DNA from 3 places in the Arthrobacter sp. SD1074B genome. Region 3 is predicted to be linked to each of the others. Evidence: riboswitches for the same ligand, from Rfam matches in the RefSeq annotation. Region 3 holds a riboswitch; each other region holds the start of a gene.

Region 1 (2,257 bases), 1.4 Mb from region 3:
GCCGGCCGCCGGCTTTCGGAAGAGGTGCTGAGGCGGGCGTTACGCGCCGGCGCGGACGAAGGTCACGCCACCGGTGGCCGTCAGCCAGGAGAGCGGGTGCTTGATCGTCTGGTTGCTGCCGTTCATGCCGCCGCTGATGACCTGGCCGCCGCCGGCGTAGATGGCGACGTGGCCGGACTGGACGATCATGTCGCCAGGCTGCGGGCTGCCCACAACCTTGCCGTAGTTCATGAACTGCTGGGGACCGAGGTCGCCCACGCGGATACCGGCTGCGCCGAGGGCCTTTTCGACCATAGCGGTGCAGTCCTGGGTGATGCCGATCTGGCTGTAGGCGGCCGAAAGCATCGCAGCGTTGGCTCCGCCGGCTGCTGCCGGGGCAGGTGCCGCGGCCGACTTCGCCTGGACGGTAATGGTGGGAACTGCCGGAGCCTGTGCAACGGCAGGCTGCGCAACGGCGGGCGCCGTTGCGACGGCCGGCGCAGCGGCAACTGCCGGTGCGGCGACGGGCTTGGGCTGCTCAATCACGGGCGCCGGGGTGGTCGCGACCGCCGGGCGGTCGAAGCTGATCTGAACAGCGGAATCAGCGGTGACGGGCGCCGAAACCTTGCTGCCAACGTCAACCGACGACGCCGGGGCGGAATCACGCTCAGCCGGGGCAACGGCGGCGTTGGCTGCCATGCCACTCGTGAGGACAAGGCCGGAAGCGGCAAAAAGAACCGCGGCCTGGCGGCCGATGGTGCCCGGCTTGACCGAAAATGCTGAGCTCCGTCCGGCGGTAGCGTCGGACCGATGGCGCGCAGAAGTAATGCTTGAAGTCATGGATGTAGCCTCTCCCAATGCCTGCGAGGTGAGCTGTCGGATTCGGATGGGAGGCACCCGGCCGCGGGCCCGCCAAAGCGGGCGCTGCGCGGCTTCACCCCAAGACCTGCAGAAACTGCAGGTCAAATGTGGTTTCCCCGTCCCTGCCAGATGGTTGCATTCGGATCCCGGGCCGCGGCAGAGTTAGGCAAATCGGCTCGGGAGCGCCCGTATCGGATACAAACAGGCACCTATCCACGGTAACGGCAGCACGCCGGAATGTCACATTCAGATAACGGGGGTAAGCCGTCCGCGGGGAAAAATGCCTAGGGTCCTGCGGGCCGCCGCGCTTAGGATGAAGGCATCCGGCGTTCGCCCATGGAGGACCAAACATGAACAGCCACTGTGTCGCCATCTGCCAGCTGAGCGATCAGCCGCAGGAGGATTTCGATGTCAACACGGAGCTCCTGGTCCTCGAGGGGAAGGAAATCCACGTGGCGACGTGGGACGCCGAACCGCGCGACGGAGGCTTCGACATCCACGTGCTGAACGACCGCGTGGACGCGCTCGGTTTTATGGTGGTGACCGACTGGCAGTTCCTCGACGGCAAGGCGTACGCCGTGGTGGAGCGCCGGCCGCAGCCTTAGGGAAGCCGGCCCAGCACCTGGTTGACGACGTCGGCGCCTGCTTCGGCGAGCACGCGTGATAACGCTTCCCGGACCAGCCCGCTGTCGCCGTCCGGGCTGCTGCCAGCACTGTCCTTCCCTCTTGCGCGGCGGTCGGCCACGGAGGTCCCGGCGTGCCGGACAAAGCGGTCCCAGTCGCCACCGCCGGCCCGCAGACCCCGTAACGGGGCCAACACGGCGGCCCGCCGGAGCCATTCGTCCGGATCCTGCAGCCAGCGGCCCAACACGGCTTCTGCGCGGTGCCGCTGTTGACGGTCCAGCCGCGCGACAAGCGGCCCAACGACGTCGATGGCCAGCGGGTCGGCCAGCTCGCGCAGCCGCGCCGTCCGCAGGAAGCCCTCGATCCGGGTCAGGTCGGAGTTGTCCAGCAGCGCCAGGGATGACTGCAGCAGGACGACGGCAGCGAGCCGGCGCTCAAAGACCGGCACCGCCCACAATTCCGAGCTAAGCGCGGTGATATCGTCGTGGCCCAGCTGGCGGTAGCGACGGAGGGCATCCCGGATGGTGCCGCGGACCGCACCGACGGAGGCGCCGTAGCTCACCAGGTCCGGGCCGAAACGGGCTTGGGCCTCATCGGCCCGCTGCCATGAACTTTCACGCTGCAGTGCCGCGTCAATGAAGTCACCAGCCTCGCTCATGGCTCCATTCTGTCCTGCGCCGGCCACTCGCGCCCAAGCCCCGGCGCTAGCCGATCACCGCGCCGGTGGCCGAATACCACGTCAGCTTCCCGCGCTGGAAGTTCGAGGCCCGGCCCACGCTCACCCCGTACTCGT
Region 2 (2,257 bases), 250 kb from region 3:
CCCGGCGTCGGCCGCGCATCCGGGTACCGAGGTGGGCAGCGTGGGCTATGCGCTGAACCAGATGCTGGAGAACGTTTCCAGTGCCCTAGAAGCGCGGCAGGAAAGCGAGATGAAGGTGCGGCAGTTCGTCGCCGACGCCTCGCACGAGCTCCGTACACCGCTCACTGCCATCCGCGGCTACACGGAGCTGATGCGGATGACCGAGCACTTCACGCCCGACGGCGAGAAATCCCTGGCCCGCGTCCAGAGCCAGTCCGAGCGGATGACTACCCTGGTGGAGGACCTGCTGCTGCTGGCACGCCTGGACGAGGGGCAGCCGCTCAAGGTCACCGACGTCGACCTCACGCAGCTGGCCATCGAGAGCGTGAGCGATGAGAAAGTCATGGCACCTGACCGCCTCTGGCAGCTGGAGCTCCCGGACGAGCCCGTGGTGGTGCGCGGCGATGCGACCCAGCTGCACCAGGTCATCGCCAACCTCTTGTCCAATGCCCGCAAGCACACGGAGCCAGGGACAACGGTGGTCACGGGCGTCATGCGTTCGGCTGACGGGAGCGCCGTACTCACCGTGACGGACAACGGCGGCGGCATCGCCCCCGAATTCCTCGGGCGGGTCTTCGCCCGCTTCACGCGGGCGGACGCCGCACGCACCAACCCGGCGGCCGGATGGGCGGGCGGCCCCGCGGTGTCCCGCACCGGGGCTTCGACGACGGCGGTCGCGGCGACGACCTCCGAGGGCACCAGCGGCCTGGGCTTGTCCATTGTGCAGTCCATCGTGAAGGCCCACGGAGGAACCGTCGACGTGACGTCCCGGCCGGGCCGGACGGAATTCGCCGTCCGGCTGCCCGCGGTGCCGCCGGCGGCATAGCCGGCACGACAAGCCTGCTTAGTTGAGCCATGACGTTCAGCAGCACTCCGCTTTTGGATGTCGTTTCAACGGTTCCGGGCGCATTCGACGCTTCACACCACTGATGGGCACGGAACCGTCGAAACGGGCCGACCCGAAACGGCCCCGAGGGCAAGCCGCCGCTCCGCCGCAGGGTCGCGTCGTTACCTAAATGTGACATCTGACCGGAAGTCCGGTACCGTTTTAGCGTGCAGTCACCGATCTGACCGCATATCCGGGCTGACGCCAAACTCTGCCGCTTCCCGGATTCCCATGGACCAGGCAGAGACGGGGAACCCAGAGTTCCCGGGCATTCTGCATCCATGCACCCTTGGGGTTAAGCCGCCACGTCGAGATTCCGTGCGGCCGGATTTCGCATCCGAACCCGACAGCTAACTCCGTAGGCGTTGAGAGGCGAACATGACTGAATTCAAGGTACCCACGCGCCCAGAAGGCACTAAACGCACGTCCGACGCCGAGGGCGCGCGCCACCGCGCCCAGCCGGCGAAGCGTGCTTCGGCCCTGTCCCGCGGGGTCAGGACCAACGGCAAGCGCGCCGCCGTCGTGGTGTCTGCTTTCGCCGTCCTGCTGGGGGCGGGGGCCGCGGGCCAGGCGTCCGGCACGGCCGCCCACAAGGCCGAAGCGGCCAAGGAAACCGCCGCGTCCCTGCAGACCCTCGACTTCGAACGCGTCGGCAGCAACGCTCCTGCATCCCCCGCCGCCGTGAAAGTGGAGGCCCAGGCCGCCAAAGTCACGCCCGCCAAGTCGAAAGCCCCCGCGAAAGCGCCTGCCAAGGCTCCGGCCGCGAAGGCCACCCCCGCGAAAGCCGCTGCGCCTGCTCCGGCGAAGCCGGTGGCCGTCGACGATCCGGCCGGCGCGCAGGCCTATGCCGCCGCACAGCTGCCGGCCCACGGCTGGGCAGCCAGCGAAATGCAGTGCCTGCTGAAGCTGTGGACCAAGGAATCCGATTGGAAGACCACGGCCACGAACCCCAGCAGCGGCGCCTACGGCGTGGTGCAGTCCCTGCCGGCCGAGAAGATGGCCAGCGCTGGCGCGGACTACCGGACCAACTACCGGACCCAGATTAACTGGGGCCTGAAGTACGTGGAGGACCGCTACGGTTCACCGTGCGGCGCGCTGAACTTCCACTACGCGAACAACTGGTACTAAGCCGCACGCACCGCGGGCCTTGGCACCCGCGACAAGAAGGCCCCGGATCCACAGGATCCGGGGCCTTCTTGTGCGAGCCTCGGCACGGCCTGCCAGCAATGGCGTGCAGCTAGCCGCCGGAACGGCCGGGGATGTACTGCACCGCCCATTTGTTGCCGTCGGGGTCGGCGAAGTAGACGAAATGCCCCCAGTCCTGGACGTCGA
Region 3 (2,257 bases):
GGCAATCCACTCAAGAGCGCCAACTTCGGAGAAGTTGGCGTGCTTCATACGGTACAACAGTTGGGACTCAATGTCACATTCAGATCACGGCGTGTCATAGAAATGCGAGTCGTCCCTCGGGTCGGCTTAAAGCCAGCCCAGCGGATCAACGACTTCCCCGTTGACCATCACCTCGAAGTGGAGGTGGCAGCCGGTGGAGGCGCCGGTGGTTCCGCTCATCGCCACCACATCGCCGCGCGAGACCTGCTGGCCCACGTGGACGTTGGAGGACGACAAGTGGTTGTACGTGGTCTCCAGGCCGTTGCCATGGTCGATCACGACCCGGTTGCCGCCCCCGTAGGGGTGCCAGCCGGAAAAAGTCACGGTGCCGCTCGCAGCGGCGTGCACGGCGGTGCCGCACTGTGCGGCGTAGTCCTGGCCGCGGTGGAACTCGCCCACGGCGCCCGTGATGGGGCTCACCCGGTAGCCGAACGGCGACGCGGTGACCATGGCGTCCAGCGGGGCCCCGAGGCTCCCGGCCGAGGCGGCCCGGGTGATGGTGCCCACGGACTGGGCGCTCAGCAGCTGCTTGAGCTTGCTGTCCGGGTCGCCCTTGGTGGTGACCGCCGTGCGGTTGAAGTTGATTTCGGCGGCCGCCGCCTTGACCTCAGGCTGGGCTGCGGCGGAAACCGCGCCGGTGCGGGCTGCTTCGGTGGCCATCACGGGCCCGGTGGCCGGAACGGCGACGGTGAGGACCAGCCCGGTGGCCGCGAGGGCGATGCCGGCCTTCTGACCCACGCCGCTGACGGCGGCGAAGTCGGTTACCTGGCGGAACGGGCTGCGCCGGCCACGGCGTTCGTCGCGGTGCGCGTCGCGCGGGCGCTCGGTGAGAACGACGGCGGCCGGGCGCGGCTCCGGAGCGGGACCGGTCGCACGACGGCGGCCCCTGACGGTCTGGGTGGTCAAGAAGGGTTCCTCTCTGGATAGCCTGCGAAGTTAGCTGTCGGATTCGGGTCAGAGAGATCAAAGACCCGGTCCGCCGGTGCAAGCATCCAGACACAGGGGCATCCACAGCGGATCCCTCATGGAGTTTGCTTGCCGCTAGCGGACTTCACCCCAAGGCTGCTGGATCAGCAGCCGGTTGTGGTTCCCCCGCCTCTGCCAGAAGGTGACTCGCTGACTGATCCGCTGGCAGAGCTCGGCTTCGGATCAGGTAACGCTTTAGTATCAGTGCTAGTCATCAACTATAGGGGATTAAGGCAAGCAGTAATAATTCCGTTATCTCGCCTGTGCATAACTTGCCGGCGGGTCCGCGGACGCAGCAGGATCCGAGGTTACCCGAGCGTAACGAAGACGTGGGCGGCAACCTCGGGCGGCAGCTCAAGCGCGCCTTCAATGTCCGGCACCCGGACCGAGATGTACTCCCCCACACGCTCCAGCGACACCCTGGCTCCGGGACGGATTCCGCCCTCATCCAGCTGGACCAGCAGCTCCGGCTCCACCTGGATCGGCTCGGCCAGCCGGTTCACGGTGATCCGTGAATCCGCGCCGTAGCCGGCCATCGCCTCGAGCAGGGTGACCACCCCGCCGCGTTCCGCCGTCGGGAGCCCGCCGAGTTCGGCAAGGCCGGGGATGGGGTTCCCGTAGGGGGACACGGTCGGATGGTTCAGCATTTCGAAGATGCGGCGTTCGACCCGTTCGCTCATTACGTGCTCCCAGCGGCACGCTTCCTCGTGCACGTAGGCCCAGTCGAGTCCGATCACATCGGCGAGCAGCCTTTCGGCGAGGCGGTGCTTGCGCATGACTTCGATGGCACGTTTCCGGCCCGTGTCGGTCAGTTCAAGGTGTCGGTCCCCGGACACAACCACGAGGCCGTCCCGTTCCATCCGTCCGACGGTCTGGGAAACGGTGGGGCCGGAATGACGGAGCCGTTCGGCGATGCGGGCGCGGAGGGCGACGATGTTCTCTTCTTCAAGTTCCAGGATGGTCCGCAGATACATCTCGGTGGTATCGATCAGATCCGTCATTCAGCTCAGCTCCTCGAGCGCCGTCCTTGCGTCATTCCCACCGTACAGCGTGCAGGTTGCGCCCCGGCGAGATCCACCGTACGTCACCGAACAGCCTAGCCTATTTTGAATTACTCCGGATAATCTGTCGGCCCCTCCGCGGACCCGCCCCGGGGCCGGGACCGGCCGCGTGTCCGCCCCGGCATCGTCCGCCTCAATGACCGGACTATGACGGACGGATTTCCCGCCCGGCCGTGGCCGTCGGGCAGAAT

Evidence for each region. A riboswitch is a leader RNA that binds a small molecule or an ion and turns the genes downstream of it on or off. The one in region 3 is predicted to bind cyclic di-AMP.
Region 1: another riboswitch for cyclic di-AMP. It lies ahead of ACUYM2_RS10095 (NlpC/P60 family protein); the one in region 3 lies ahead of ACUYM2_RS03755 (M23 family metallopeptidase).
Region 2: another riboswitch for cyclic di-AMP. It lies ahead of ACUYM2_RS02495 (aggregation-promoting factor C-terminal-like domain-containing protein); the one in region 3 lies ahead of ACUYM2_RS03755 (M23 family metallopeptidase).

What each region holds. Positions count from the first base shown of each region.
Region 1 covers NZ_JBRAZT010000001.1:2,185,629-2,187,885, forward strand. Annotated here, with positions in the region: gene ACUYM2_RS10095 (NlpC/P60 family protein) at 40-819, opposite strand; cyclic di-AMP (ydaO/yuaA leader) riboswitch at 824-1,009, opposite strand; gene ACUYM2_RS10100 (hypothetical protein) at 1,191-1,445, shown strand; gene ACUYM2_RS10105 (DNA alkylation repair protein) at 1,442-2,122, opposite strand; gene ACUYM2_RS10110 (choice-of-anchor D domain-containing protein) at 2,169-2,257, opposite strand, start outside.
Region 2 covers NZ_JBRAZT010000001.1:516,363-518,619, reverse strand. Annotated here, with positions in the region: gene ACUYM2_RS02500 (HAMP domain-containing sensor histidine kinase) at 1-865, shown strand, start outside; cyclic di-AMP (ydaO/yuaA leader) riboswitch at 1,123-1,305, shown strand; gene ACUYM2_RS02495 (aggregation-promoting factor C-terminal-like domain-containing protein) at 1,304-2,053, shown strand; gene ACUYM2_RS02490 (glyoxalase superfamily protein) at 2,163-2,257, opposite strand, start outside.
Region 3 covers NZ_JBRAZT010000001.1:763,728-765,984, reverse strand. Annotated here, with positions in the region: gene ACUYM2_RS03755 (M23 family metallopeptidase) at 127-945, opposite strand; cyclic di-AMP (ydaO/yuaA leader) riboswitch at 950-1,163, opposite strand; gene ACUYM2_RS03750 (iron-dependent transcriptional repressor DtxR) at 1,314-2,006, opposite strand.